Regions from separate parts of the Cognatishimia activa genome, predicted to be linked through region 2. Evidence: riboswitches for the same ligand, from Rfam matches in the RefSeq annotation. Region 2 holds a riboswitch; each other region holds the start of a gene.
What was found. A riboswitch is a leader RNA that binds a small molecule or an ion and turns the genes downstream of it on or off. The one in region 2 is predicted to bind cobalamin.
Positions count from the first base shown of each region.

Region 1: another riboswitch for cobalamin. It lies ahead of HZ995_RS01185 (DUF1636 family protein); the one in region 2 lies ahead of HZ995_RS04640 (DUF1636 family protein).
Region 3: another riboswitch for cobalamin. It lies ahead of HZ995_RS06005 (energy-coupling factor ABC transporter permease); the one in region 2 lies ahead of HZ995_RS04640 (DUF1636 family protein).

Region 1 is NZ_CP060010.1:241,704-251,697, forward strand. Features, by position in the region: gene HZ995_RS01165 (cobyric acid synthase) at 1-1,321, opposite strand, end outside; gene HZ995_RS01170 (Lin0512 family protein) at 1,325-1,669, opposite strand; gene HZ995_RS01175 (Lin0512 family protein) at 1,666-2,013, opposite strand; gene cobO (cob(I)yrinic acid a,c-diamide adenosyltransferase) at 2,013-2,630, opposite strand; cobalamin riboswitch at 2,668-2,877, shown strand; gene HZ995_RS01185 (DUF1636 family protein) at 2,958-3,335, shown strand; gene cobW (cobalamin biosynthesis protein CobW) at 3,341-4,435, shown strand; gene cobN (cobaltochelatase subunit CobN) at 4,438-7,719, shown strand; gene cobG (precorrin-3B synthase) at 7,716-8,846, shown strand; gene HZ995_RS01205 (precorrin-8X methylmutase) at 8,846-9,475, shown strand; gene cobI (precorrin-2 C(20)-methyltransferase) at 9,480-9,994, shown strand, end outside.
Region 2 is NZ_CP060010.1:954,457-964,450, forward strand. Features, by position in the region: gene HZ995_RS04635 (HNH endonuclease) at 1-639, shown strand, start outside; cobalamin riboswitch at 1,026-1,238, shown strand; gene HZ995_RS04640 (DUF1636 family protein) at 1,344-1,751, shown strand; gene HZ995_RS04645 (ABC transporter ATP-binding protein) at 1,748-2,530, shown strand; gene HZ995_RS04650 (ABC transporter substrate-binding protein) at 2,542-3,477, shown strand; gene HZ995_RS04655 (FecCD family ABC transporter permease) at 3,477-4,526, shown strand; gene HZ995_RS04660 (acyl-CoA synthetase) at 4,604-6,169, shown strand; gene HZ995_RS04665 (hypothetical protein) at 6,169-6,999, shown strand; gene HZ995_RS04670 (formimidoylglutamate deiminase) at 6,996-8,357, opposite strand; gene hutU (urocanate hydratase) at 8,362-9,994, opposite strand, start outside.
Region 3 is NZ_CP060010.1:1,242,347-1,252,340, reverse strand. Features, by position in the region: gene HZ995_RS06060 (CAP domain-containing protein) at 1-78, opposite strand, end outside; gene HZ995_RS06055 (L,D-transpeptidase) at 269-871, shown strand; gene HZ995_RS06050 (hypothetical protein) at 1,020-1,199, shown strand; gene HZ995_RS06045 (MAPEG family protein) at 1,281-1,712, opposite strand; gene hemH (ferrochelatase) at 1,758-2,810, opposite strand; gene HZ995_RS06035 (methyltransferase domain-containing protein) at 2,939-3,760, opposite strand; gene HZ995_RS06030 (ComF family protein) at 3,775-4,503, shown strand; gene grxC (glutaredoxin 3) at 4,539-4,793, shown strand; gene HZ995_RS06020 (carbon-nitrogen hydrolase family protein) at 4,796-5,623, shown strand; gene HZ995_RS06015 (MarR family winged helix-turn-helix transcriptional regulator) at 5,604-6,056, shown strand; gene HZ995_RS06010 (hypothetical protein) at 6,053-6,220, shown strand; cobalamin riboswitch at 6,345-6,494, shown strand; gene HZ995_RS06005 (energy-coupling factor ABC transporter permease) at 6,545-7,225, shown strand; gene ubiG (bifunctional 2-polyprenyl-6-hydroxyphenol methylase/3-demethylubiquinol 3-O-methyltransferase UbiG) at 7,294-8,040, opposite strand; gene pip (prolyl aminopeptidase) at 8,090-9,061, shown strand; gene HZ995_RS05990 (ABC transporter permease) at 9,258-9,994, shown strand, end outside.

The DNA of each region.
Region 1 (9,994 bases), 710 kb from region 2:
GAAACGCGGCGCGGAACGCATCGTCGCGGAACATGCCGTGCAGGTAACTGCCTTGGATTTTGCCGCTTTCGCTGGTTGCGCCTTCGGGACGGTTGTTGATCGAGGCAAAGGCGCGGGCACGATCGGGGCCGTCGGTGCGCCCGATGTGGATTTCGTAGCCCGTGAAATCGATGCCGGAGCTTGCGTGTTTGGCGTTCACTTCGGTCAGGCTCTTGTTTGGGGTCATCAGGGTCTCCACATCAAGGAACCCGAGGCCTTTGGTGTCGCCAGCAGGGCCTTCGATGCCTTCAGGGTCTGAGATCTTGGTGCCAAGCATCTGATATCCGCCGCAAATCCCGAGGACATGGCCACCACGCCGCACATGCGCTTGCAGGTCGATATCCCAACCTTGGGCGCGCAGGAAAGCGAGGTCTCCGATGGTGGATTTGCTGCCGGGGATGATGACGAGTATCGCGTCTGCCGGGATCGGCTGGCCTGCGCGCAGCATGGTGAGGCGAACGCCGGGTTCTTGGGCGAGAGGATCCAGATCGTCGAAATTCGCGATGCGAGAGAGGCCGAGGCAGACGATATGGATGTCGCCTTGGGAGTCGGATCCTTTGAGGTCGAGCGCGTCTTCGGCAGGGAGTTTCCAGGCGTCATAGAAATAAGGAAGCACGCCGAAGCCGGGCCATTTGGTCGTATCTTGGATCAGGTCGTAGCCATCATCAAACAGGCTGGGGTCGCCGCGGAACTTGTTGATCATGAAGCCTTTGACGAGGCTTGCGTCTTCGGGCGAGATCACCGCTTGGGTGCCGACGATCTGCGCTATGACGCCACCGCGGTCGATGTCTCCGGCGAGGATCACGGGCGTATTTGACGCCTGCGCAAAGCCCATATTGGCAATGTCACCTGCTCGTAAATTGACTTCGGCGGGGCTGCCTGCGCCTTCGACGATGACGAGATCGTGCTTCGATTTCAAATGGTTGAAACTCTCGAGCACGGAGACCATCAGTTGCGGTTTCAGCTTGGCATAATCGCGTGCTTTGGCTGTGGTCAGCCGTTTGCCCTGCACCACCACCTGAGCGCCAACGTCGGTTTCCGGCTTTAGCAGGACCGGGTTCATGTGGACCGTCGTGGGCAATTTGCACGCCAAGGCTTGCAAAGCCTGCGCCCGGCCGATTTCGCCGCCATCAGACGTGACGGCCGCATTGTTGGACATGTTCTGCGGCTTGAACGGCGCCACCGAAAGTCCGCGTCGCAAGGCCGCGCGACAGAGACCTGCCACCAGCATCGACTTGCCGACATTGCTGCCGGTGCCCTGAATCATGATGGCTTTGCTCATGGGCTACCCTTGTTTTGGCAGAAAGGCTTCGACCGCAGCGGTGGCGATGACGTTCACGGTGCCGTTGTCGGGGTTGGTCACGTCCATGCCGCCAAAGACAGCTTTTACTGTCGCTTTGCCGCGTGGCAGCACCTCGGCCAGGGCCGCGCAATCCACCTGTTCGGGTTTTTGCACACCGATCGTCACGGAAACGCGCATCTCTTCACTGGGGATGCCGAGCGTGCCGAACATCGGAATGCAGGAATGGCGGATCGCGTCTTCAATCGCGCGTTCTGCTGCCTTGGTATAGTCCTGACGGAAGAGGTTATTGCCCATGCCCATTTCCAGGATAAATCGTTGATCGCTCATGGCTTTACCTCCACATCCATCGCCACAGAGATCGCAACATTGGCGATAACGGTGGGATTGCCTTCGGGGCGCGGTACGTCAAGGCCACCTTTGACGGGGGTCACGGTGACCTGTCCGTAGGGGAAGATCGCGGCGATCTTGGCTTTGTCGATCTGCTCGGGCTGGGCGACCGCGACCTCGACGGTGATCTGCATCTCGGATTTGTCTTTGCCGAAGAGCTCCGCGAGGTTGATCGAATTGTGCCACAGCGCATCTTTGACGGCGCGGGTGGCGGCCTCGGTATAGTCCTGACGGCGCAGAGAGCTACCCATGCCGAATTCGGTGAGGAGACGTTTGAGGGGCATTAAAACTCAACCCCCTTCTGCGCCTTGATCCCGTCGCGGAACGGATGTTTCACTAAGGTCATTTCCGTCACCAGATCAGCCGCCTCTATCAACTCTGGCTTCGCGTTCCGCCCTGTCAGGCAAACATGCGTCATCATTGGTTTCTCGTTCAGCAGAAACTCCACGACCTCATCAATATTCAGATAGTCATTACGCAGCGCGATATTGATCTCGTCCAGCAACACAAAGCGATTGTTCTCATCCCGAATGAGCTGTTTCGCCAGCTCCCAGCCCGCTTCGGCCTTGGCGATATCGCGGTCGCGGTCCTGGGTCTCCCATGTGAACCCTTCACCCGAAACATAGAACTTACATTCATCCTTGAAATGCGTCTCAAGAAAGTCGCGTTCCCCCGTGGCCCAGGCGCCTTTGATGAACTGCACAACGGCTGTCTGCATGCCATGAGAGATACAGCGCATGATCATGCCGAATCCGCTGGAAGACTTGCCCTTACCCGGCCCCGTATGCACCATGATAAGACCTTTTTCTTCGGTCTTATTCTCCATCAAACGGTCCCGCGCGGCCTTGATTTTCTTCATTTTCTCTGTGTGACGTGCAGAGATGTCGGCATCTGTACTCATGGGGTCGTCCTCATAACTTGACTCGGGGGGCGGATAGGCGCATTCCCGTCCTGTTGGTTCCTGTATTTAGTGCAGGTGAAAAGGGAATGCGACATGGATTGCGACGCAATCCAAACCGCAGCCGCCCCCGCGACCGTGAGCGGAGAGGGTTTGGCAAGCCACTGGCGCAAGCTGGGAAGGGCCAAATCCGCCAAGGGAAACCTTGGGATCCGTAAGCCGGGAGACCTGCCAGCACCTGTGACTTTAACCGGACGGGGTGTTCCGGTGTCGGGACTTCGCATGATGCCCGCCCTACTCGCCCTTGTCCCTCCTGAAAGGAGAGACATGATGACTATGGAACCAGTCGAGGTTCTAGTGTGTTCGACCTGCCGTGCGGGCATGCCGACGGATATGGAAGGCCCGCGTCCGGGCGCACAACTGGCTGAGGCTTTGTTGGCCAAAGAGTGGCCTGCACATGTGACCGTAAAAACCACCGAATGCCTGTCCAATTGTGACAGCGGCTGTTCCGTCGCCGTGCGCGGCGGTGCGGATCGTTGGACCTATGTCTATGGCAATTTCACCGGCGCCGAGGATGCGGATCTCGCCCATGAGGGGCTTGTGAAATACGCAAGCACCGAGGACGGCCTTGTCCCCTGGCGCGAACGCCCCATTCACTTTCGTAAAAACTGTATCGCGCGGATCCCACCGCTGCGCCTGCCGGAGTAAGGCTTATGAGCACGCTTGAGAAACTTCCTGTCACTGTGATCACCGGCTTTCTGGGATCGGGCAAGACAACGCTGGTCAGCAAGCTGATGCAGAACCCGCAGGGCAAACGTCTGGCGGTTGTTGTGAATGAATTTGGCGATGTGGGCGTTGATGGCGACATTCTGAAATCCTGCGCCATCCCTGATTGCCCTGCCGAAAACATTATGGAGCTGGCGAACGGCTGTATCTGCTGCACCGTGGCCGATGATTTCATCCCCACAATCGAAGCGCTGATGGCGCTAGAACCCCGCCCCGATCACATCCTGATCGAGACTTCGGGTCTGGCGCTGCCGAAACCTCTGCTGAAGGCCTTTGACTGGCCCGATATCCGCTCCAAAATCACTGTGGATGGCGTGATTGCTCTGGCCGATGCAGAGGCGGTTGCGGATGGGCGTTTTGCGTCGAATGTTGCCGCCGTCGACGCCCAGCGCGAGGCGGATGAAGGTTTGGATCACGAAACTCCGCTGGCCGAAGTCTTTGGCGATCAGATTTCCTGTGCGGACATCATTTTGCTGACCAAACCTGATCTTGCAGGCGAAGACGGTGTCGCCAAGGCGAAGGCTTTGATCGAAGAAAACTCTCCGCGTCCGTTGCCGGTTGTGGAAGTGGCGGAAGGCATGGTCGATCCCCGCGTGATCCTTGGGCTGAATGCGGCAGCCGAGGACGATCTGGACAGCCGTCCAAGCCACCATGAGGATCATCACCATCATCATGACCACGATGACGATGACGATCATGATCACGACCACCATCACCACCATGACCACAGCCATGATGATTTCGACAGCATCGTCGTCGACATCCCCGAACAGATCGACGCCGCAACCTTCGCCGCCAAGGTCGAAGCCATGGCGAAAGAGCAAAACATCCTGCGCGTCAAAGGCTATGCGGCCGTCGAGGGCAAACCCATGCGCCTTCTGGTGCAAGCGGTCGGAGCGCGGGTGCGTCACCAGTTCGACCGCCCTTGGAAACCAGATGAGGCGCGCCAAGGCAAAATGGTCGTCATCGCGGAACATGACAACGTGAACCGCGCAGCCATCGAGGCGGCTTTCGCAAGCTAACCATGCACGTCGTCTTTCGCGAAAGCCACGGGCTCGAGGAAACGGAAACGCCCTTTGACGTCGGACAGACTCCGGCGGATCTGGTGGTATTGTCCTATTCCGACAGTGACCTTGGGGCGTTCGCGGCGGGCTGGCATCGTGGGAAAGATGATCTGCCGTCGCTCAGGCTCGCGAATATCTCGGCGTTGAAACATCCGCTGTCTGTGGACACCTATGTCGAGAACACGCTTGAGGGCGCGAAGGCCGTTTTAGTGCGTTTGATCGGCGGCATCCCCTATTGGTCCTACGGCATCCAGCAATTGCAGGATCTGGCGCGGCGTAAGAGGATTGCCCTGGCCGTGCTGCCTGCGGATGGGCGGCCTGATACGCGGCTGGACGAAGTCTCGACCCTGCCCAAGTCCACGCTGCAACGCCTTGCGCATCTTTGTGACACTGGCGGAGCCGTCGCGGCGCAGGCCGCTTTGGCGCAATTGGCGATTGCGGCGGGGATCTATGCGAAACCTGTGGCCGGATCCAAACAGCTGCCAGACTTTGGCGGCTGGACACCGGAAACCGGAGTCTGTGACGCCCTGCGCACGACAGACAAACCGCTCGTCGCGCTGACCTTCTATCGCAGCTACGTCAGCTCGGCTGATCTGGCCCCGATTGAGGCCATGTTCACCGCCCTCAGAGCGCGCGGTTTTGAGGTGATGGGACTTTTCGCGCCCACGCTCAAACAACCAGAGGCGGCGGCGTGGATTGCGCAGACTTTGCAAGAGCTTGCGCCTGCAGCCGTCGTGAATGCCACAGCCTTTTCCGGCAAAGGCAGCGATGGCACCTCGCCTTTGGATGCCACAGACGCGCCGGTCTTTCAGATCGCTCTGGCGACCTCGCGCAAGAAAGCCTGGGCTGAAAGTGAACGCGGCCTCGCACCAGCAGACCTTGCCATGCACGTGGTTTTGCCAGAGGTCGACGGGCGGCTTTTCGCAGGCGTGGCCTCTTTCAAAGAGCCCGGCAAGAAAGACCCAGACCTGCAATATTCCCGCTTTGGCCACCGCGCCCATGCGGATCGGATCGAGGCCGTGGCCGACAAAGTCGCGGCATGGGTGAAGCTTTCTGAAACGCCAGTGTCCGAAAAACGAGCGGCGGTGGTTTTATCGACTTACCCCGGAGCCGATTGGAATATGGCGCATGCTGTGGGGCTGGATGCTTTAGCGAGTGCTGAGGCCATTGTGGAGGATCTCGCGTCCGAGGGTTTGAGACCCACGGCGGGCGACGCGGGCTGGCTCGGCGCGGCGCTCGGCACTCAGTCCCTGCGTTTCTCGCTGGCAGACTACTCCGAGGCCACAGGCGATCTGCCTCCAGAGCTGCGTGACGATTTAACAAAGGTTTGGGGCGCTCCCGAGACCGATGCTCTGGTCAAAGACGGAGCCTTTGAATTCACAGCAATCCAGAGTGGCAATGTCACAATCGCCCTGCAACCTGAGCGCGGATCCGAAGACGTCCGCGAGGACGAATACCACGACCTCGCCCGCACCCCGCGCCATTCCTATGTGGCCTTTTACCTATGGCTGCGGAAAAGCTTTGGCGCAGATGCGCTCATCCACGTGGGCGCACACGGCACGCTCGAATGGCTGCCCGGCAAATCTGTCGCCTTGTCGAACACTTGCTGGCCCGAAGCACTAACGGGCCATATGCCCGTCATCTATCCGTTCATCGTCAACGACCCCGGCGAAGCCGCCCAAGCCAAACGCCGCATCGGAGCCGTGACCTTGGGCCATGTGCCGCCTCCCCTGAAAGAAAGCGCCGCCCCGCAGAAGTTCGCCCACTTGGAAAGCCTCTTGGATGAGTTCTCCAATGCTGACGGCCTAGACCCGAAACGCAGAGATCGCCTGCAGGACGGCATCCGCGACGAGGCCGAGGCTCTGGGACTAGCCGCGCAACTGGGACTAGACGGCGCCACCTGTCTCGCCGAAGCCATCACCCGCATTGACACTTTGGTCTGTGACATCAAAGAAAGCCAGTTCGGCGACGGGCTGCATGTCTTTGGTCGCGCTCCAGAAGGCCAAGAGGCCTTTGACGCGGCACCTTCTGCGACGTCGGAACGCGCGGCCTTAGCTCGCGCGCTACAAGGCAAACGGATCGAAGCCGGCCCCTCTGGCTCTCCCTACCGAGGCCGTACTGATGTGCTGCCTACAGGGCGCAATCTGTTCACTACGGACCCGCGGTCCGTCCCCACACGCTCAGCCTATGCGCAGGGTGTCAAACTGGCCGAAGAATTGGTCCGCCGCCACCTTCAAGAAGAAGGCGACTACCCCAAAAACCTGATCGTCGACCTCTGGGGCTCGGCCACCATGCGCACGGCGGGCGAAGAATTTGCGATGGCGCTCCATCTCTTGGGCGCGAAGCCCGTGTGGGATGAAGGGTCTGAGCGGGTCTCTGGCGTTGAAATCCTGCCGATCGCCATGCTGGACCGCCCCCGCATCGACGTGACATTGCGCGTCTCGGGCCTGTTCCGCGATGTGTTTCCATCTCTATCCGCGCTCTTTTCTCAAGCCGTACGTGCATTGGCAGCCCGCGAGGAGTCCCGCGACTGGAACCCTTTTGCTGGCGACACCCCTGCTCCGCGCGTCTATGGCCCAGCGCCGGGCAGCTATGGTCTAGGCATGGGCCACTTGACGGACTACGGCACCGAGGGCCGCACGCGCGCTGGCGAGGCTTGGTTGTCGGCCTCCTCTTGGGCCTTGGATCAGGACACACCGCACCAAGACCAATCGGGCATCCGCGACCGCGTGGCCGCAGCGGATAGTTTTGTGCATGCCCAAGACCTGCCCGAAACCGATATCCTCTTGGCCGTCGATTACGCGAGCCATGAAGCAGGCTTCGCCGCGGCGCAATCTATCACCGGCGGAGAGGCAAACCTCTACCACCTCGACAGCACCAACCCCGACCGTCCCCGCGCCCGAGCTTTGGACGAAGAGGTCGCCCGCGTTGTCCATGCTCGCGCGACCAACCCGGAGTGGCTCGCAGGCATGATGCGGCACAGCTTCCGAGGCGGGGCCGAGATCGCGGCAACGCTCGAACATATGGCAGCCTTTGCGCATCTCGCCGACGCGGTGCATCCGCAGCTTTTTGACGCCTACCATGATGCGACCCTTGGGGATGACGCCATCGTGGCCTTCCTGCAAGAGCACAACCCGCAGGCCCTCGAGGCGATACGGGCGCGGTTTGCCGAGCTTTATGAAGCAGGTCTCTGGCAAACCCGCCGCAACTCGATCCTCGCGGATCTGGAGCGCATCGCGTGAGCCGTCCTGTTGCCAAAGGCTGGTGCCCCGGTGCCTATAGGCCGATGATGTCGGGCGACGGGCTTGTGGTGCGGATCCGGCCCGTTTTTGGGCGCATGACGCGCGATCAGGTGATTGGCCTGTGTGACGTGTCACAACGTTTCGGCTCGGGGGTCATCGACCTGACCAGCCGCGCAAATGTGCAGATCCGAGGCGTGTCAGAGCGCGATCACGAAACGCTTTTGGAGGCACTAAACGGTCTAGACCTCTTGCCTGATGATCCAGACCTTGAGGCCCGCCGCAATATTCTGCTGCCCTTTGACTGGCGCGCTGGGGACGCGAGTCATGTGATTGCGCGAAACCTCATGGCCCGCTTGCATGAATTGCCAAACTTGCCCGCCAAGTTCGGAATGGCGATTGACGCAGGTCCCGCCCCCATCTTGACGAAAGCCTCCGCTGACATCCGTGTAGAAGCTGCTGACACGGGCCTCATCCTCCGCGCTGATGGAGCTGCGACTGGCAGGCCTGTTACAGTCGATTCCGCGGTAGATGCTATTATTGACCTCGCGACGTGGTTCGCTGGCCATGCAACGGGCGAAATGCGCCGCATGAAGTCTCTGTTAGCCACTCAAGAGCTCGCTTCAGTTTGGCAGCAAGTCGCGCCACGTGCAACGCGTATCAAAGACACGCCGGGCCCTTACGCCTATGGGCAGATAATGGGCGCTCCCTTTGGTCAGATTGACGCCAACGCCCTTCGCGATCTCATCGAGACCAACGGGGCAACCGCACTGCGCACGACCCCGTGGCGGCTGTTTCTTCTGGAAGACGCAGTGCCCTGCGAGACCACGGATTTCATCACATCCGCTGACGATCCACGCCTGACTGTGGACGCATGCCCGGGGGCTCCGATGTGCCGTTCGGCCTCGGTTCAGACCCGCGACCTCGCCAGCTCACTCGCCGGCATGACCAACAAACGCATCCACATCAGCGGCTGTTCCAAAGGCTGCGCCCGCGCGCGACCCTCTGGCCTGACATTGGTGGGCCGCGACGGCATGTTTGACCTTGTGAAAGACGGCCACGCATGGGATGCCCCGACCTTAACGGGCCTCAGCCCTGACGACCTAAAGACCCGCATCGGAGAGTTTTGATGCCTTACGAATACGAGAAAAACGGCCAAGCCATCTATGACGAAAGCTTTGCCACCATCCGCCGCGAGGCCGCCCTTGATGGCTTTGACAAGGACGAAGAACAGGTCGTCGTGCGCATGATCCACGCCGCTGGCATGGTCGGGCTAGAAAAACACGTCAAATTCACCCCCGGCATGGTCACCGCAGCCCGCACTGCGATGGAAGGTGGCGCGCCGATCTTTTGTGACGCACGCATGGTCTCTGAGGGCGTGACCCGCCCGCGCCTGCCCGCGGACAATGAGGTGATCTGCACCCTGCACGCAGACGGCATCTATGAGCTCGCCAAAGAGATCGGCAACACCCGCTCCGCTGCAGCCCTTGAACATTGGCGCGACCGCTTGGGCGGCGCGATTGTGGCGATTGGCAACGCGCCGACGGCACTCTTCCACCTCCTGAACATGCTTGAAGACCCGACCTGCCCGCGCCCTGCCGCCATCATCGGTTGCCCCGTTGGCTTCATCGGAGCCGCCGAGTCCAAAGACGCGCTTTGGAATGACCAGCCGGTACCCTGCATGATCGTCGAAGGCCGTCTGGGTGGATCCGCCATGACCGTCGCCGCGATCAACGCCATCGCCAGCCGCAAGGAATAGCGCCATGACAGGAACCATCTATGGCATCGGCCTTGGCCCGGGCGATCAGGACTTGATGAGCGTCAAAACCGACCGCCTCTTGCGCAACGCGCGCCATGTGGCCTTCTTCCGCAAAGCGGGTCGCAAAGGCCAAGCGCGCCAGATCGTTGAGGGCATGATCCCCGAAGGCGCAACCGAGTTCCCAATGGAGTATCCGGTCACAACCGAGATTCCTCTGACCGACCCGCGCTACAATGAGATCCTCTCAGCCTTTTACAAAGAGATCACCGACCATCTGATCGCGTTGGCGCAATCGGGCGAAGACGTGGTGGTGCTCTGCGAAGGTGACCCGTTCTTCTATGGCTCCTTCATGCATATCTACACGCGCGTCAAAGACGTGGTCCCTGTCGAGGTCGTGCCTGCGATCACCGGAATGTCCGGCGCTTGGACAGCCACTGGTGCGCCGATCACATGGGGTGACGACGTTCTGACCGTGATCATGGGTACCCATTCCGAGGAAAAACTGGTCGAGCATATCCA
Region 2 (9,994 bases):
CAAATTAAAGCACCTCTACTCGCAAGCTCCTCTGACAAGTGCGCCTATTGCGAAGTCAATATTGCCGAAGAGTCTAAATATATGGAAGTCGAGCATTTTCGACACAAAGACGAATTTCCGGAAATGGTCGTCGAGTGGGAGAACCTCCTGCCTTCTTGTAAAAGATGCAACGGGAGGAAAGGCACCTACAATGTTGAAACTGATGGTATGATCTTAAACCCGTATGACGCGGACCCATCAGCGCATATGTTCTTTAAAGACTACCGGCTAAGGTGGCGAACCGAGTTGGGACGGAGGACGATTATCGATGCTCTTTACCTAAACGATTCCCAAAAGCTGGTGGGCGTTCGCCTGAAAGTGGGAGAAGCAATCTGCGAAGCTCTCGAGGGCCTCCGCGCTGACCTGGAGGAATACCAACAGGGCAATCAAACCGCTCGCAAATGGGCAAAAATCAAGCGCGGCGTAGAGCGGCTGCTTCGTGAGGCACAGCCAAGTGCCGCCTTTAGCGCGGTTGCAGCGACTGTACTGTTAAGCGACCCCGATTACGTGTGGATTCGCGACACTCTGGAGGCCTACGATGAATGGGCGGACCTTGAAGAACTTGAAGAAAACGCTCGCACCCTTATGCTGGATTTTTAGATGGGAACGAAACAAGAGATTTAATCAGTTAAAGCTTGCTTAGTGCTACATTTGAGTGCAACAGTGAACACAGTAGAGTGCCTGTAACATACTGTATTTTAATAACTTTAACAGCCAATACGCGTCCCCCCTAGGCTCCACCAAATCTTTCAACTCGATTTGAGTTGTTCCCAGATTGGCAAAAGCGTCAACGCGTGCCTTTCGCACTTGGGTTCATTGACTTCGAATTCGACGACCTCCGACCCATTTATGTTGGTGGGCTAATACCCCCGATCAGGTCTGCAGAATGCTGTATTGACACAGCAGCAAGTCCACTCAAACTTGCACAAACTAGATCGCAAACTTGCGCTCAAGCAATTGCCGACTTGACAGACTCAACAAGGACAGGCACGTCGGTTTGTGATGGTTCTCGACGTGCCAAGGCACATAGGGATGAAAAGGGAACGCTGTGCGGCGCGATAAATGTGCCAATTCAGCGACTGCCCCCGCAACTGTGAACGGTAAGCGCTCTGTCAAACCACTGGCCCTCATTCGGGCTGGGAAGGGACAGACCGATACAAGCCGTAAGTCAGGAGACCTGCCATCGAGCGTGTAACTTAACCCGGGCGGGGTGGCTCGGAAGGTAGCTAATATGACTTATTTTTCGGCCGTAGCCGTTCAAAAATCTGGCTCCTTTTTCGCCTCGCACATGCGCGGAGGGCGACATGGGCAAAACGACGTCTCATAGAATAACAGTTTGCACGAGCTGCAAGCACAAGGGCACGAGCTGTAAGCCGGGCTTTGACCTCATCAAGAAACTACGCAGCGCCATCGAGATGGCAGGTGATGCGATTCCCGAGGATTTTGAAATCTCTGGGGTCGCCTGCATGGCAGGGTGCGACCGGCCCTGCACCGTGGCGTACTATGGTTCGCAAAAGGCGACCTACCTGTTCGGCGATATTGACCCGGACACCGACATTCAGGACCTGGTCGAATTCGCTCAGCAATACGCCTATCTCCACGACGGCTGGTGTTCTTCGGTCGATCGTCCCGGCAAACTGCGCAAGTCGACGCTCGCGCGGGTACCTTCGAGCATGATCGCGCTGGAACCTACAGAGGAGTTTGCGCATTGAGCCACGCGAAACTCACAGTCGAGAACCTCAGCTGGCGCCCTTCGCGGAAAGCGCCGTTTATTCTGCATTCCACCAGTTTTACGCTGGACTGCGGTCGTATCCTTGGCGTGGTCGGAGCCAATGGCGCGGGTAAATCCACACTGCTGCGGTCCTTGTATCGCTATCAGGCCCCAACGACGGGAACGATCAAAGTTGACGACCAAGACATCTGGGCCATCGCGCCAAGGTCCGCGGCACGCATTGTCGCCGCTGTCTTGCAGGAACAACCCAACGACTTTGCTCTGACCGTCCGAGACATCGTGACCCTCGGCCGCCTACCCCATCGTTTGGGATTTTCCTCGCCGGGCCAGAATTGTGCGCAGATCATCGACAGGGTTCTGGAACAGGCAGACCTGTCACAGCTCGCGGATCGCCAGCTTGGCACCCTGTCTGGCGGAGAGCGCCAGCGCGTTATGATGGCGCGTGCTCTCGCGCAAGAGCCGCGCTTGTTGGTTCTGGACGAACCCACGAACCACCTCGACATCCAACACCAGCTCGAGCTTCTGCAGCTGGTGAAAGATATGGACGTGACGGTCGTCGTCTCTTTGCATGACCTCAATGTAGCCGCAGCCTATTGCGACGATATTCTGGTTATGGAACACGGCCACACAATCGCATTCGGACCTCCTGAAGAGGTTCTGACAGAAACTCTGGTCTCTGGCGCATTCAGCGTGACTGCTCAGCTTGAAAAGCTCAGCAAGAGCCAGAACAACCACTTCTCTTTCCAATTGAATTCATGAAAGGTTCCCCAATGAAACTCCTCCCACTCGCAATGGGGCTGTCTTGCGTTGCATCCATGACGCTTGCTGAGACTACAGTGCAAAGCTGTAACCGCGAGGTAACTTTTGACGGCGTGCCGCAGGCCGCGATCTCGAACGACGTCAACCTGACTGAAATGATGCTGGTGCTGGGACTGGCGGACAAAATGGTTGGCTACACAGGCATATCTGGCTGGAAAACGCTGGACGAAGAGATGCGCGCGGGCGTTGAAGAACTGCCAGAGCTTTCGGCCAAATACCCAACCAAAGAAGTGCTGATCGGCGCGGATGCGGATTTCTTCTTTGCGGGCTGGAACTATGGCATGAAGGTCGGCGGCGAAGTCACGCCAGAGACCCTCGCGCCCTTTGGCATCGACGTCTATGAGCTGACCGAAAGCTGCATTCACATCAGTGAAAAAGGCAAAGCCAGCATGGATGACATGTACAATGACATCCTGAACCTCGGCGCGATCTTTGACGTCAAAGACAAAGCCAACGCGCTGGTAGACGGCTATAAAGCAGAGCTGGCCAATTTCACCGGATCTCTGGAAACCGCAGACGAGCCTCTGCGCGTGTTCGTCTATGACTCTGGCGAAGACACCCCCTTCACCGCAGGTCTGTACGCGATGCCAACCGCGCTGATCGAAGCAGCAGGCGGCACCAACATCATGAACGACTTCGAGAAAAGCTGGGGCACCGTCACGTGGGAAGCCGTGGTCGAGCGTAACCCTGAGGTCGTGGTGATCGTGAACTACGGCAATGTGACCGCCGCAGAAAAGCGCGCCTTCATGATGAACAACCCTGCTTTTGCAGATCTGGACGCCGTCAAAAACGACCGTTTCGTGACTCTGGAATATGTTGAAGCGACCCCAGGTCCACGCAACATCAACGCAGTCAAGAAACTGGCCGACGGATTCTGGAGCAACTAATGGTCCGCACCGAAGCCAGCAAAGCCCGCCCGTTTAAATGGGCAGGCTCTTTGTCTCGCAACATTGTGCTTGCGGCGATTTTGCTGCTGGCTTCGGTCACCGTAGCTGTCAGCGTGGGCGCAGTTCCTGTGCCCGCGAGCACCGTCTGGGGCGTGGTGCTGAACAAGTTTTCCCCTGATTTGATTGAAGCAACCTGGTCCAAAGGCCGTACCGCGATCGTCTGGGACATCCGTTTCCCGCGCGCGTTGCTGGCGTTAATGGTTGGCGCTGGTTTGGCCGCCGTAGGAGCGTCGCTGCAAGCGGTGACACGCAACCCACTGGCCGATCCGCATCTGCTAGGAATCTCCTCAGGCGGCGCTTTTGGAGCGATTCTTGCATTGCTGCACACGGGGCTTTTTCTTGGCCTTCTGACCGTGCCTCTGTTGGCCTTCGCAGGCGCATTGGTGGCAACCCTCTTGGTGCTTGCGGTGTCCAGTTTTGCGTCGGCCACAAGCGCTGACCGCCTCGTCCTGACGGGCGTTGCGATTTCCTTCATCATTATGGCCTGCGCCAATATTCTGATTTTTCTGGGCGATCCGCGCGCAACCCATACTGTCGTCTTTTGGATGCTCGGAGGCCTCGGCCTCGCGCAATGGTCCCACCTCATCTATCCGCTGATCATTCTGCTCCCTTGTCTGGGTTGGCTCTATGTCCGATCCGCTGACTTGAACGCCATGACCATTGGCGACGAAACAGCCGCCACGCTTGGCCTAAACGTCGTGCGGTTTCGCCTGTCGGTCTTTGTGATTGGCGCACTGATCACTGGGGTCATGGTCGCCTTTTCAGGTATGATCGGCTTTGTCGGCTTGATGATGCCCCATATCGCACGGCTTTTGGTCGGTGGCGACTATCAGAAACTCATCCCCGTTTCAGCTTTGCTCGGCGCGGTTTTCGTTTTGTGGGCCGACATCGCCGCCCGCACGATCATGGCACCCGAAGACATGCCCATCGGCATCGTAACAGGCCTTATTGGCGGGTGTTTCTTTGTCTGGTTGCTGAGCAGACGCTAGGTGCAATCAGATCTCTGGCCCGCGATGGATTTCAGATATAGCCTAGACCCAGCTTAGCAGTTGCAAAGGGCCAGCACATGACGATCCCGCCATTTTCCACTCGGACGATGAACCTGGCCCATTTCCCCGAACAACAGGCCCGTCGCCTTAAAGACCTGCCTGCAGTGATCTGGGGAGACAAGGTATGGAACTGGGCCGAGTTTGATGTGCGCGTCAAGGCAATGGCCGCTGTTTTCGCAGATCACGGCGTCTCTAAAGGAGACCGGGTTCTGGTGCAGTCGCGCAATTGCAACCAGATGATCGAAAGCATGTACGCCTGCTTTCGCGTAGGTGCGGCCTGGGTGCCCGCGAATTTTCGCGGCGCACCGGATGATCTGGCGTGGATGGCCGAGCTGTCAGGGGCCAAGCTCCTTTTGTGCGACGCAACCTTTCCCGAGCACGCGAAAGTCAAAGGCCCCGAAACCGTCATCGCAATCGGTGATGCGGATTTCGCCCCGAGCATTGATGTCTTGATGTGCGAGGTCACATCTACGCCACCTCTGGCCGTGGTTGACCGCGACGATCTGGCTTGGCTGTTTTTTACATCCGGCACGTCTGGCCGCCCCAAAGCCGCGATGCTTACCCATGGACAGTTGGGGTTCGTGATCAACAATCACCTCTGCGATCTGGTTCCCGGTGCTACAAAGGCGGACGCCTCCTTGGTGGTCGCGCCTTTGTCACATGGCGCGGGCATGCATCATCTGATGATCGCGGCCAAAGGCGCGCCGACGATCCTCACCACCTCGCGACAGTTTGACACCGAGGAAATCTGGCGTCTGGTTGAGACATATGGCGTCACCAATATGTTCACGGTCCCCACCATACTTAAGCGTATGGTCGAGGCGCCCGCAGTCGCGAAGTTTAACTACAGCACGCTCAAGCATGTGATCTATGCCGGCGCGCCTATGTATCGGGCCGATCAGATCCGCGCACTGGAAACTCTGGGGCCGGTGATCGTCCAATACTTCGGTCTCGGAGAGGTCACGGGCGCGATTACCGTCTTTCCAACCGAGGACCACAGCACCACCGATCACAGCCGCGACGGCACCTGCGGCTATCCACGCACCGGCATGCAGGTCGAAATCCAAGCCGACGACGGCACCCACTGCGCGCCGAATGTCACCGGTGAAATCTGCGTCACCGGCCCTGCGGTCTTTGCGGGCTATTGGCAAAACCCGAAAGCCAATGCCGAGAGTTTCCGCAATGGCATGTTCCGCACCGGCGACCTTGGGCATATGGACCCCGACGGCTATGTCTATATCACCGGGCGGGCGTCAGACATGTATATCTCGGGCGGCTCCAACATCTATCCGCGCGAAATCGAAGAGAAGTTGTTGACCCATCCGTCGGTCTCAGAGGTGGCGATCTTTGGCATTCCTGATGAAACCTGGGGAGAGATCGGCGTTGCGGTCGTAGCGCTGGACGCTGGTGAAGATGTTGAAACAGCCGAACTGGAGGCCTTTCTTAAGGACAAAATCGCGTCCTACAAGATGCCCCGTCAGTTCCATATCTGGGACGAGATCCCGAAGTCAGGCTATGGGAAAATGGCCAAACGTCTCGTGCGCGCGGAACTGGAACGGCGTCAATCAGAGGGCTTAACCTGATGCGAACGATCAAACATCCGGGGCCGATCATAGTTGAACGTCAACAGGTCGTGGCCGGCGAGGGCCGCCCCATCTCTGTGACCCTCGCGGCGCGTATCCCACTGGAAACCGCAGTCGCCGAAGCCCTGAAAGATCAAGAGGTCGACAGTGCCTGGCTCACTCTTTCCGGGGCTCCGTTTGAGAGTCTGAACTACGTGATCCCTGACCACGCGCCGGACGACCAGCATGTGGCGTGGTACTCCAAAACCCACAGCCTTGAGAACGGTCTGATCACGCGTCTTGGCATGATCGTTGGGCAGCACGAAGGTCAGAGCTTTCTGCACGGCCACGGGCTATGGGGCGATGCGGCAATCGAGGACGCCTTCGGCCATATCCTCGCGCCCACCAGCGTTTTGTCTGAACCCGTTGTGGCAAAAGGCATCGGCTTGATCGGGGCTCAATTTGATCGACAACCCGATCCTGAGACGAATTTTGACCTCTTCTCTGTGAAGGACTTGGATGCGCGGGACCAAGGCTATGCCGCGCTAAGATTAGCGCCGAACCAAGACGTCACAATCGCGCTGGAAACTGCCGTGCACAACCTCGGATGGGGCTCTGCCGAAGTTGTGGGATTGGGCAGCCTGATCGGCGCCGTGTTTGAGGACGGCTCTGTTTTGGACAGCCATGCCACCGAGTTTCTGATCACAGACGCGCGCGTTGGTCCCGACGCACCAACGCCGGAAATCGTGATCGTAGGGATTGACGGCAGCAAGATCATGAGTGGCCGACTTGTCCGCGGCGAAAACGCAATTTTAGTGACTGCTGAACTGGTTTTGCGCCGCACCAGCTAGAGGGCGGAGACCAAGTCCGACATTGCAGATCGATAGCGCGAAAGGATTGCCTCTCGATGCGCATGCTGGCCGTCTTTCACCATATGTCGGCCCGCTGACCAGCAATCGGTGACAAGGTCATTACCTCCCGCAAAACAAAACCCATCAAGGAGTTGATCTGGCTTTAGGGCGCAAAGAGACGGATGATCTTGATCAAGCGCCACGAGGTCCGCCCAAAGCCCGACCTTGATCTCTCCGGACGCGCGCGCAAGGGCCTGTGCGCCGCCCTGTGCCGCCCATTTATACAAGGCTTGGCCGACCGATCCGCTCCCCTTGATCATGAGATTGCGTTGCATGTCCCGCAGCCGTTGCGAATACTCCAGCGTTCGCAATTCTTCGGCCACGGAGATCCGCACGTTTGAATCCGAGCCTATGCCAAAAGCTCCGCCGTGCTCGAGAAACCTGGGCCCGTTAAAGGCTCCGTCTCCTAGGTTGGCTTCGGTGATCGGGCAGAGACCCGCGACCGCGCCACTTTCGGCAAGCGCGGCGGTTTCAGCATCGCTCATATGCGTTGCATGAACGAGGCACCACCGCGCGTCGACCTCCACGTGATCAAGCAGCCATTCCACGGGGCGCGCACCTAGCTTGGCCTGCACCTCGGCGACTTCGCGCATTTGTTCTGCGATATGGATGTGGACGGGGCCGCTGGGTCTGGCCCCAAGAACCTGCGTCAGATCGCTCGGAGAGGTGGCTCGCAAGGAATGGGGCGCGATGCCGAGATTGGAATCTTTCGGCAAATGGCCAAGCTGCGATGCGCAGGCCTCGTGCAGTTTGAGAAAGCCCTCGACGTCGTTGGCAAATCGCAGTTGACCACCTGACAAGGGCTCTTGATTGACCCCGCCATAGGTGTAGAGCACCGGCAAATGCGTCAGGCCAATGGCTGTTTCATTGGCCGCTGAAAACACACGCGCACTGAGTTCGGCCGGATCGTCATAGGACGCGCCACACTGTTGGTGATGCACATAGTGGAACTCACCGACCGAGGCGAAACCGGCCTCTTGCATCTCCATAAAGGCCAAGGCGGCGATGGCCTCGTAGTGGTCTGGCTTCAGGTGGTTCAGGAAGCGATACATGAGGTCGCGCCACGTCCAGAAACTCTCTTTGCCCGCCGCGCGCACTTCGGTCATTCCGGCCATGGCACGCTGAAACGTGTGGCTGTGCAGGTTAGCAAGCGCGGGCAATAAGATGTCGACACGGTGGTCTTGAGGTTCGGGCCGAACGCCAAGATCGATGGATGCGATTTTACCGGCGGCGCTGGTCACCAGCGCGTCAGAAACCCATTTGTCCCCCATCAACATATGTCGGGCGTGAATACGCATCCCCTCAGCCCAAAATTGCCGGAAGCCGAAGACCGTTGACCCTTGCGCAGTCTTTCGCGGCCTCATATCCCGCATCCGCGTGACGCCAAACGCCCGAGGCTGGGTCATTCCACAAGACCCGCTTCAGACGCTCCGCTGCTTCATCGGTGCCATCTGCGCAGATCACGACGCCCGCGTGTTGGCTGAACCCCATGCCAACGCCTCCGCCATGATGCAAGGAAACCCATGTCGCCCCTGACGCAGTGTTCACAAGTGCGTTCAGAAGCGGCCAGTCTGACACCGCATCAGATCCATCCATCATCGCTTCGGTCTCGCGGTTGGGGGAGGCGACAGAGCCTGAATCCAAATGGTCGCGCCCAATCACAACCGGAGCCTTCAGTTCTCCGTTTTTGACCATCTCGTTGAAGGCCAGACCCAAGCGGTGGCGATCCCCTAGGCCCACCCAGCAGATCCGCGCAGGCAGACCCTGAAACGCGATGCGCTCGCGCGCCATGTCGAGCCAATTGTGCAGATGGGTGTTGTCTGGCAGCAGCTCTTTGACCTTCTGGTCGGTCTTGTAGATATCCTCTGGATCACCGGACAAAGCGGCCCAGCGAAACGGGCCAATACCTTTGCAAAAGAGCGGGCGGATATAGGCGGGCACGAAGCCTGGGAAGGCGAATGCGTTCGTGAGCCCTTCTTCCAAGGCCACCTGACGAATGTTGTTGCCATAATCGACCGTCGGCACGCCGTCGTTCCAGAAATCCACCATGGCCGCGACGTGCACTTTCATCGAGGAGCGGGCCGCGGCCTCGACCTCTTTCGGGGCGGTCTCCGCCTTGGCGCGCCATTCGGCGACACTCCAGCCCTGTGGCAAATATCCATTCAGCGGGTCATGGGCCGAGGTTTGATCCGTCACGATATCCGGGCGAATACCGCGCTTGTAGATTTCTGGGAAGACGTCAGCCGCGTTGCCAATAAGGCCAACGGATTTGGCCTCTCCTGCCTTTGTCCATTGCTCGATCATAGCAATGGCGTCGTCCAGATCATGGGTGATCTCATCGACGTAGCGTGTACGCTTGCGGAACTCGGCGGATTTTTCGTCGCATTCCACGGCCAGACAACAGGCCCCCGCCATAACGGCCGCCAAGGGTTGCGCGCCGCCCATGCCGCCAAGACCGCCTGTCAGGATCCAACGCCCTTTGAGGTTGCCGCCATAGTGCTGCCGGCCTGCCTCCATAAAGGTTTCATATGTGCCCTGAACGATGCCCTGCGAGCCGATATAGATCCACGATCCCGCGGTCATCTGGCCGTACATCGCAAGACCCTTCTTATCGAGCGCGTTGAAGTGATCCCAATTCGCCCAATGCGGCACGAGGTTAGAATTCGCGATCAAGACCCGTGGAGCATCTTTGTGGGTTTTGATGATTGCGATGGGTTTGCCGGATTGCACGATCAGGGTCTCATCGGCCTCAAGATCCTTGAGGCTGTCTACGATCAGATCGAAGTCCTTCCATGTCCGCGCCGCGCGGCCGATACCACCGTAGACCACCAGCTCATGCGGGTTCTCGGCCACATCCGGATGCAGGTTGTTCATCAACATCCGCAACGGCGCTTCCGTCAGCCAGCTTTTGGCATTGAGCTCGGTGCCTGTCGGC
Region 3 (9,994 bases), 290 kb from region 2:
AGGTTTGCCGTCGGCGCCTAAAGTGGGCTCGGATGGCGCGCCAAGCGTGCAGCCGGATACGGCCAGAACAACACTCATCATCAGGGCAAGAATGCGCATGAGACCCCCTCTTGGCTCTGTCTTTCGCATGCAGAGATCTTTAGCGGGTGTATCGTTGCGTTGAAAGCCCACATTCCCGTGACCACGGCAAGATGACGCTTGTTTGATTTGCGACTGCGGCTTTAGCGCCATAAATTGCCGCCAAACTTATGTCATTGAGGGGCATATCATGAGTAAATCGCCGTTTGACCGCGTCAGTCGACGCACGTTTTTGGCAACGAGTACGGCCTTCATCGGCGCGCCTGCTTTGGCGCAGGATGATGTGAACGCGGATTCGACTACAGAAATCGAAGCAGATATCGAAACTGTGCGCCGAAATGCGTCGAGCTTTCGGGGTCTTTCTTGGGAGCCATATTTTAAGAATCTGAAAAATGGCGCGATACTTTGCGATACAACAAGCCGCGCATTGCATTATTGGAGCCAGGATGGAAACACTTACAAGCTCTATCCGTCCTCTGTTCCACTGACCGAAGATCTCACAAGATTGGGTCGCACTAAGGTTGTACGCAAGGTCGAGGGACCAAGTTGGCGACCGACGCCAGCGATGCTGGAACGCAATCCAGAATGGCCAGAATTCGTAGGCCCCGGACCGGATAACCCCTTGGGGACTCATGCACTTTATCTGAGTTGGACCTATTACCGAATCCACGGCACCCATGATGAACGCAAAATTGGGCGCAGATCGTCTAATGGCTGCATTGGCCTGTACAATGAGCACATCGCAGAACTGTTCGAATTGGCCAAAGTTGGCACCCAAGTGTTGCTAATTTGACCACATTATGGCGCTGAGCCTGAGATAAGTGTGTGATTAGGTTTGCAAAGATCGCTTTCAAGACATTACACAGGAATCACGAGGTAAGTCTTACGCGCTTGCGCTCATTCTTTAATTTTGGCGCAAGCTGATACTGGAGGGTACTACTATGAAAAAACTCGTTCTCGCAGCAGCATTGACTGCAGCAGCTTCCACCGCATTCGCAGGCGGCATGGACAAAGCAATGATGGAACCAGAAGTTGTTGTTGAAGACGCAGCGTCTTCTTCTTCCAACATCGTTGTTCCTCTGTTGGTTCTGGCGATCCTGGCGGCAGCTATGAACAACTAAGTATAAGGCAGGTCACCCTGCTTTTTACAAAAGGAGGCGTTGCTCTGGCAGCGCCTCTTTTCTTTTGCGCTAGTCTCTTCGTTAAGCGCTAAATATCGCGAGCACCGTTGCGATTGCCAAAGCAATCAACGCAAGGCTTGCGAGCGCGAAACAGGTAAATCGCACGATCACACGGTTCCCTAGGATCTGCACAAGAGAATGCAGGATCCGAAACCCGACATAGGCCCAAGCAAGACCAAGCGCAGCCGAGGATTGCAGACCCGTCAGGGCGATGGTTCCCATAAGCGCGTAAAACACGGTCGGCTGTTCATGCAGGTGGTTATAATTGTCTGCCACCCAATTCACATTTTCCGGTAGTTTTTGCCGCCAGTCTCCGCGAGGGCTTTGGGCGGATTGCGGGTGCACATGGGCTTTGCTCATGGCCGGAATGCGGGTGGCATAGAGCCAGCACCAAATCACCAAGGTCCAAAGGATCAGAGCAACAACCGGTTGTAGAAAGATTTGAAGTGACATGAAGGTCTCCGCGTTCAAGGGGTTTCTGATCGCGGAGCTTATGGGTCAGAGCCAGCCCTGCAAGTTTTCCGTCGCGATATCTGCGAGAACCTGAATGTGATCGTCGCGGTCGTTGAGGCACGGAATATAGGTGAAATGCTCGCCGCCAGCTTCCTCAAAACTTTCTTTGATCTCTTCGTTGATTTCCTCGAGCGTTTCGATGCAATCGGCAGAGAAAGCAGGCGCGATGACGGCGATGTTTTTCTTGCCGTCCTCTTCGGCCAGACGCGCGACTTCTTCGACCGTGTAAGGCTGGAGCCAATCTTCGGGGCCGAATTTGGATTGGAAGGTGGTGACGAGATCGGTGTCTTTCCAACCCAGACGTTCTTTCAACAGCCGCGTGACCTTGGCGCATTGGCAGTGGTAAGGATCGCCCTGCATCAGATAGCGCAGGGGCATACCGTGGTAGCTGACCACGAGGATATCGGGGCGTTTTTCAAGTTGGCCGTATGCCTCTTCGACCGAATTGGCCAAGGCGTCGATATAGCGCGGGTCGTCGTAGTAAGGCTCAATCGTGCGCGACGCAGGTTGCCAGGTTTCTTTCATCAAAGCGCGGAAGAACTGGTCGTTGGCCGTCGCCGAGGTCGCGCCCGCGTATTGCGGATAGAGCGGGAAGAACAGGATGCGTTCGCAGCCCGCTTTGACCATCTCACGCACTTTGGATTCGGTGGAAGGATTGCCATAGCGCATGCAGAAATCAACCATGACCTGATCGCCGTGACGCGCGGCCATGAGGTCTGCGAATTTGGCGGTTTGGTCTTTGGTGATCGTCATCAAAGGGCTCTCGCCCTTGTCGTGATTCCAGATGGATTTATAGGCCTCACCTGACGTGAAAGGGCGTTTGGTCAGGATGATCAGCTGCAACAGGGGCTGCCATTTCCAAGGCGCATAGTCGATGACACGGCGATCTGACAGAAACTCGTTTAGATAGCGGCGCATGGGCCAATAGCTGTAGTGATCCGGCGTGCCGAGGTTGGCGAGAAGGATGCCGGTTTTGCCGCGCGCGACCTTTGGGTGGTCAGCAGGGGCGTGCTCGGGGCGGGTGGCTAAATCGGTCATTGGCTTCTCATCGGTTTGGATTTCAGCAGAGATAGTCTCTTGGCGAGATGGGTCAATCGCGAAGTGATCCAATGCGGCATTTTGGGGCTGTGTCCCAAGGTTGGATATTTATGGCAAGAGAAATAGGATTACGGTTTCAGCTTGGTCTCGCTGGTCTTAAGCGCATCCGCGAGGCGCGCGCTGGCGGATCCCGGGCGCAGGGGTTTCGGCTGGCTTTCGTCGGGGGCCCAGCCGGTCATGAAAATGATCTCGAAGGTGGTTTTGAGGCGGTTATTTTCAGTGAAAGACTGACGATAGAGATCTTCGGTGCGGGCAAAAAGCGCCTTTGTAGAGAGCGTTTTGCGGCGCGCGAAAAGCGCGTTGTTTTCGCCCATGGCGCGCAGGTCTTTCATCAAGTCCAGTGAGGTTTCGTAGCTGACATCCAAAGGCAGGCTGTCCGCAACAGGAAGGGCAAAGCCAGCGCGTTGCAATAGGGCGCCGAGGTCTCGGATTTCTCCCATCGGGAGGATGCGGGGGCTGAGGCCTCCGGTGAGTTCGGACTCGGCTTGGGCCAAGCAGGCGCGTAACTCTTGCAGGGTTTGGCCGCCGAAGCTGGCGGTGAGCAAGAGGCCGTCGTCCTTCAGCGCGTGGCGACATTGGATGAGCTGGCCAACGGGATCATTGGCCCAATGCAGGGCGAGGGCGTGGATGATCAGGTCGTGGCTTTTGGCTGTGAGCGCGAGCGTGTCGGTATCATGGACAATCGTGGCCTTGGGCAGCCGCGCGCGCCAGATGTCAGGGAAGCCGGTCACAATCGCGATGTCTGTAAAGTCCCTGTTAACCATGGCGAGGCGATCTTCGATGTCGTCAGCCACGAGGGTTTGCAGGAACATGCCCCGGTCCAGATCCGCGCGCTGGCGATTGCGCATAAGGGCTACGCGGTCGGTCAATGTTGGGGGCGTTTTGGTCATGGGCGGTATCTAGGATGAAATTTCGCCAAGCACAAACCTTGCTGAAAATGATCTATCCCGCGCGTTGCGTCGGATGTGGCGATTTGGTGGAGGGGGACTTTGGCCTCTGTGGCACTTGTTGGCGGGACACGCCCTTTGTGACGGGTCTTAGTTGCGATGCTTGCGGCGTGCCTTTGCTGGGGCCGGACCCCACTGAGATTGCCCATTGCGACGCCTGTCTCTTGTCGGCGCGGCCATGGGACAGGGGGAGGGCCGTTTTGGAATATGACGGCCTGTCGCGGAAGTTGGTCATGCGCCTGAAGCACGGAGATCGCACGGATATGGCGCGGCCTATGGCGGGTTGGATGGAGCGAAAGGCGCGGGATCTTGCCCGGCCGGATACGATTTTGGTGCCTGTGCCGTTGCATTGGAAGCGCCTGTTCAAGCGAACCTATAATCAGGCGGCTTTGTTGTCAGAGAGATTGGCCGCGCGGCTCGAGGTATCCCATTGCCCCGACGCTTTGATCCGGAAGACGGCAACCGCGCCGATGAAAGGAGAGCGCGATGTGCGCCTTGAAACGATGAAAGATGCGATTGCTTTGAACGAGAAGCGGATCGCCCGAATTGAAGGAAGGCCGGTCTTGCTTGTTGATGATGTCATGACCACTGGGGCCACTCTTGAGGCCTGTACTTTGGCCTTGGCACCCGCAAGCCCACGGAAAATTGACGTTATCACTCTGGCGCGCGTTGCATTGGATCCTTAAATCGCGCAGACACATGTCAGCTAGGATGACGACTTATGAAAAACGTTGAGATATATACGCGCCCGCTTTGCGGGTTCTGTTCCGCCGCCAAGTCTTTGTTGGACCGTAAATCAGTGGCTTATGTCGAGGTGAAAGTCTGGGACAACCCTGAACGCAAACCCGAGATGATACAGCGCTCGGGTGGCCGCAGCACCTTTCCGCAGATCTTTATCGACGGCGAACATATCGGCGGATGCGACGATCTGATGGCGCTTGAGCACAGCGGCAAGTTGGATCGGATGCTGGCCTAACCATGAAAACCGCCCTGTTGCAGATCACCTCGTCTGAGGATCCGGCGGCCAATCTTGCCATGTTGCAAGAGCGGATCGCCGAGGCTGCGGGGCAGGGTGCGGGATATGTTCTTACGCCCGAAGTGTCCAATTGCGTGTCGGCCAGTCGGTCACATCAAAATGCGGTGTTGCAGCTAGAGGCTGAAGATCGCACGCTTGTGGGTTTGCGAGAGGCTGCCAAGGCGCATGGGATTTGGCTGACCGTCGGGTCTTTGGCGCTGAAAACCGGTGATGCCGACGGGCGCTTTGCCAATCGGCAGTTTTTGATCGACCCGCAGGGCGAGATCCGCGCACGCTATGACAAGATCCATATGTTTGATGTGCAGGTAACGCCCGAAGAGACATATCGCGAATCCGCCGGTTACAGGCCGGGCGCGCGTGCGGTTTTGGCGGACACGCCTTTTGCCAAGATCGGCCTGACCATCTGTTATGACCTCCGGTTTCCGCATCTTTTCAATCGTTTGGCGAAAGCGGGTGCTGAGGTGATCACCGTTCCAGCCGCATTCTCGCAGGTGACTGGGGCTGCGCATTGGCATGCCTTGCTTCGGGCGCGTGCAATTGAAACCGGATGCTGGATCCTCGCGCCCGGGCAATGCGGAGAAAACGCGCCAAAGCGCAAGACCTATGGGCATTCTCTGGCTATTTCACCTTGGGGAGAGATTGTGGCCGAGGCAGGGGTTGATCCGGTGACCCTATATGTGGAACTTGACCGCAACCAAGTATCCGAGGCGCGGCGCCGCGTGCCTTCGCTGACCCATGAGACAGAGTTCGATGGCCCAATCGCAGAATGACACCGACGCGCTGGCGGTTTCGCTATTCAGCGAGATCCTGATGGCCGACCAATTGGCGCGCAACCGTCTGTCTAAGGCGCTGCCTAAGGGTATGGAGCTGTCGCATTTTTCTGTGTTGAACCATCTGGCGCATTCGGGCAGCGAGCGGACTCCGGCGCAACTGGCGAAAAGTTTCCATGTGACGCGCGGAGCGATGACCAATACGCTCGCGAAGCTTGAGGCGGCGGGCAATGTACATATCAGGCCCGATTGGGACGATGCGCGGCGCAAACTGGTGACGATCAGCCCGGCGGGACGGCGCGCGCGGGACGCAGCGCTCGCGAATATCGCGCCGATCATTTCCGAAGTGGTCAAAGACATCGGAGAACACCGCGTGCGTTCCGCTCTACCGATCCTGCGCGAATTGCGCGTCAAACTCGAGGAAAACGGGTGACTCCCTCACGTAAGAAATCGATGAACCTGGTCGCGGTTGGGGCCGCGGTGGTCTTTATTCTTGTCTATACGATCCCGACAATTCAGCACACTGCCGCTGTAGACGCCTGCGTCGAGCAGGGTGGGCGGTTGAATTCAGACACGGGCAGTTGTGAGGTGGAGTGATCGCGGAGCGTTTTCGGGATTTCACGCCTTAAGGCATTAATAAATATTAATTTTTTTCTGCTTAAAGATTTGCGCATATCTGTTGAAAAGCGTCGCAATTGATGCATCCAAACCGCGTAACTTCCCTAAAACAGTCATAGATGGCGGTCTTCGAAAGGAGGCCTTAATTGGGAACCAAGTGAGAATCTTGGACTGCCCCCGCAACTGTAAGCCTTGCAGAGCCCTTCGGATCTGAGCAGCAAGTCAGGATACCAGCCGTCGCCCCGTAACTGCCGAATAGTCTCGGCCAAAACCGGCGTCGGGTGGACGCTATAGGAGCATATTATGCATATTGAACCGGGCGTTGTTGATGGCGCCAAAATGATCCTGGCCCAAGGCACGGCTGCCGCTGCGGCGGGCTATAGCCTGAAACTTCTGGCCGATGATCTGAAAGACCACTCTGTTGTGTCCTTTGGTCTGCGCAGCGTTCTTGCTGTCGCCGGAGTTTTTGTTTTCTTTGAGCTGATGCCACATTTCGCGGTTGGTATTTCTGAAGTACATTTCATTTTGGGCACGACGCTGTTTTTGCTCTTGGGGGCTGCGCCTGCTGCGATTGGTCTTGCGGGCGGCTTGGCTGTTCAGGGGCTTTTCTTTGCGCCAAGTGATGTGCCGATGTATTTCGTCAATGTCTCGACGCTGTTGTTTCCTTTGTTTGCGGTGGATGCTTTGGCAAAACGCATTGTGCCTGCGTCGACGGCCTATTTTGACCTGCGCTACGTGGACGTCCTGAAAATGTCGGCTGTTTATCAGGGCGGTGTCGTCGCCTGGGTCGCGTTTTGGGCCTTTTACGGGCAGGGGTTTGGCGCGGAAAACTTTGGTGCCGTGACAAGCTTTGGTCTGGCCTATCTATCCGTCATCCTGATCGAGCCTGTGATTGATTTGGGCGCACTGGCCATTGGTAAAAACCTAAAAGGTCTTTCAGAACGAGGCATTTTCTCGCGCCGTTTGCACCTCGCAAATTCTTAACAAAAAAGGCCCATCGCAGTTGTGTTGCGCTGGGCCAAACAGTTCGGATCGGTCTCGCCAACAGATCCCTAAGCCGGTTTCTGGCTTGTAGTCACGTAGTTCACACTGAGATCTCGATCAGAGATCGACCAGCCCCAGGTGATCGGATTGAACACAAAGCCCTTGCGATCCACAGGCGTCAGCCCGCCTTTTTCCAGAAAGTCATAGAGTTCATCCGGCGTGATGAACTTGCTCCATTCATGTGTGCCCTTGGGCAACCAGCGCATGACATATTCCGCGCCAATGATGCCCATGACAAAGCTCTTGGGATTGCGGTTCAGAGTGGAGCAAATCATGATCCCACCTGGTTTCAACAGGGTCTGACAGCAGGTCAGGAATTCCTGCGGGTCGGCCACATGCTCGACGACTTCCATGTTCAAAACGATGTCAAAGCGCTCGCCCGCTTCGGCGATGGCTTCGGCGGTTGTGTGACGGTAGTCGATGGTCAGGCCGGACTGCTCGGCATGTACCTTGGCGACGGGAATGTTGCGCTCGGCGGCATCTGCGCCGACGACGGTGGCACCAAGGCGGGCCATGGGTTCGCTGAGCAGACCTCCGCCGCAACCGATGTCGAGGATCGTGAGGCCTTCGAACGGGCGCTCGGTTCCCAAGTCGCGACCATACTCCGCGGCGATTTGCGATGTGATATAATCCAGACGGCAGGGATTCAGCATATGCAGCGGTTTGAACTTGCCCTTGGGGTCCCACCATTCCGCGGCCATGGCTTCAAATTTGGCGACTTCCGCTGGGTCGACGGTGTTCAACTCGGGTTGCATTCTGATCTCCATATGATCTTTTGGGCGCGGGTTACTATATAGTGTCAATATGGACAAACATTCAGGTCAAAAGCGCGCAGTTTCTTTCCTTTACCCGCTGATCGAGCCTTTCGATCAGCGCATGATGGATATGGGCGATGGTCATCAGATCTATGTCGAGCAATCTGGCAACCCAAATGGCACACCTGTTGTGGTGTTTCACGGAGGCCCCGGCGGCGGATGCAGCCCGACGATGCGGCGCTATTTCGATCCCGAGGTCTATCGCGTGGTGCTGTTTGATCAGCGAGGCTGTGGGCGGTCAAAACCCCAAGCTTCGATCGAGAACAACACGACTTGGCATTTGATCGCGGATATCGAACGGATCCGTGCCGCGCTGGGTATTGAGAAATGGGTGGTGTTTGGCGGAAGCTGGGGGGCAACGCTTGCTTTGCTTTATGCCCAAGCGCATCCAGACCGGCCGACGGCGCTTGTTCTACGCGGTGTGTTCGCGATGACCCGCGCTGAACTAGATTGGTTCTATGGCGGAGGGGCCGCGCAGTTTTTCCCGGAAACCTGGACGAAATTTGCGAATATGATTCCAGAAGACGAGCGGGTCGACATGATTGCCGCCTATCACAAGCGATTGTTTAGCGGAAATCGTACCACCGAGGTTGCTTATGCACGTGCTTGGGCCGCTTGGGAAAATGCTTTGGCGTCGGTTTATTCGGATGGCAGCACAGCAACGCCTCCGGCAGAATATGCGCATGCTTTCTCGCGTCTTGAGAACCACTATTTCATAAACGCTGGTTTTCTCGAACAAGACGGACAGATCTTTGAAAACATGGATCGTATCGCACATATCCCCGGCTATATCGTTCAGGGGCGCTATGACATGATCTGCCCGCCACATACGGCGCAGAAAATCGCAGATCTTTGGCCCGGCGCGCATCTTAGCATTATCCGCGATGCAGGCCATGCGCTGTCGGAACCTGGCATCAGTGCGGAATTGGTCAGAACTATGGATTCCCTTGCCCGGACATAAGTCCAGATTTAGCAATGTATATGTCCAAAAATTAGGCGAATTTGTCTAAATTGTACAAGCGAAGCAAGCTGTTGCGGTTAAAAAGTGGTCAACACACAAGATCTTCTCTGATTTCATATTTACACGCTTTACAGCCAGACATCCTCAACTCACGATGGTTCTTAACAAAAAACAAGACCCAACCAGGTGAGGACCATTGGCCTCTATTTTACGAATTATCGCACAGCGTTTAGCCCTTGGTGTGCTTACGCTGTTTGTTGTGTCCATCGTCATCTTTGCAGCGGTCAATATGCTGCCCGGAGACTTTGCGCAGGCCATCTTGGGCCAGGGGGCGACGCCCGAAGCGGTCGCGGCAATCCGTCAGGATCTTGGGCTCGATAAGCCTCCGGTGACGCGCTATTTTGAATGGCTCGGCGGGGCGGTGCAGGGTGATCTTGGCAATAGCTTTGCCCAAGCGAACTTTGCGAGCTTTGCGGGGTCTGACACCGGAAGCGGACTTGGATCGGTGGCGGCTCAGGTGGCCCCACGTTTTGCCAATACGATGTTCCTGGCCGGCGTGACCGCAATGATCGCGGTGCCGTTTTCCATCATCTTGGGTCTTTTGGCAGCGCTTTATCGGAACTCACTGTTTGACCGAGGCGCCAATATCTTCACCCTCAGCTCGATTTCTTCGCCAGAGTTCTTTCTGGCCTATGTGCTGATCCTGTTCCTGGCGGTTTTGAACCCGATCCTGCCGTCGCTGTCTAACATTTACGCGGATATGGCGTTTTCGGATCGGTTGGAAAAAACGCTGCTGCCGGCGCTGACGCTGACCTTGGTGGTGACAGCGCATATGATGCGGATGACGCGGGCGGCGATTATTAACCTCTTGGCGTCGCCTTACATCGAGATGGCGCGTCTCAAGGGCATGTCTCCGGCGCGGGTGATCGTGAA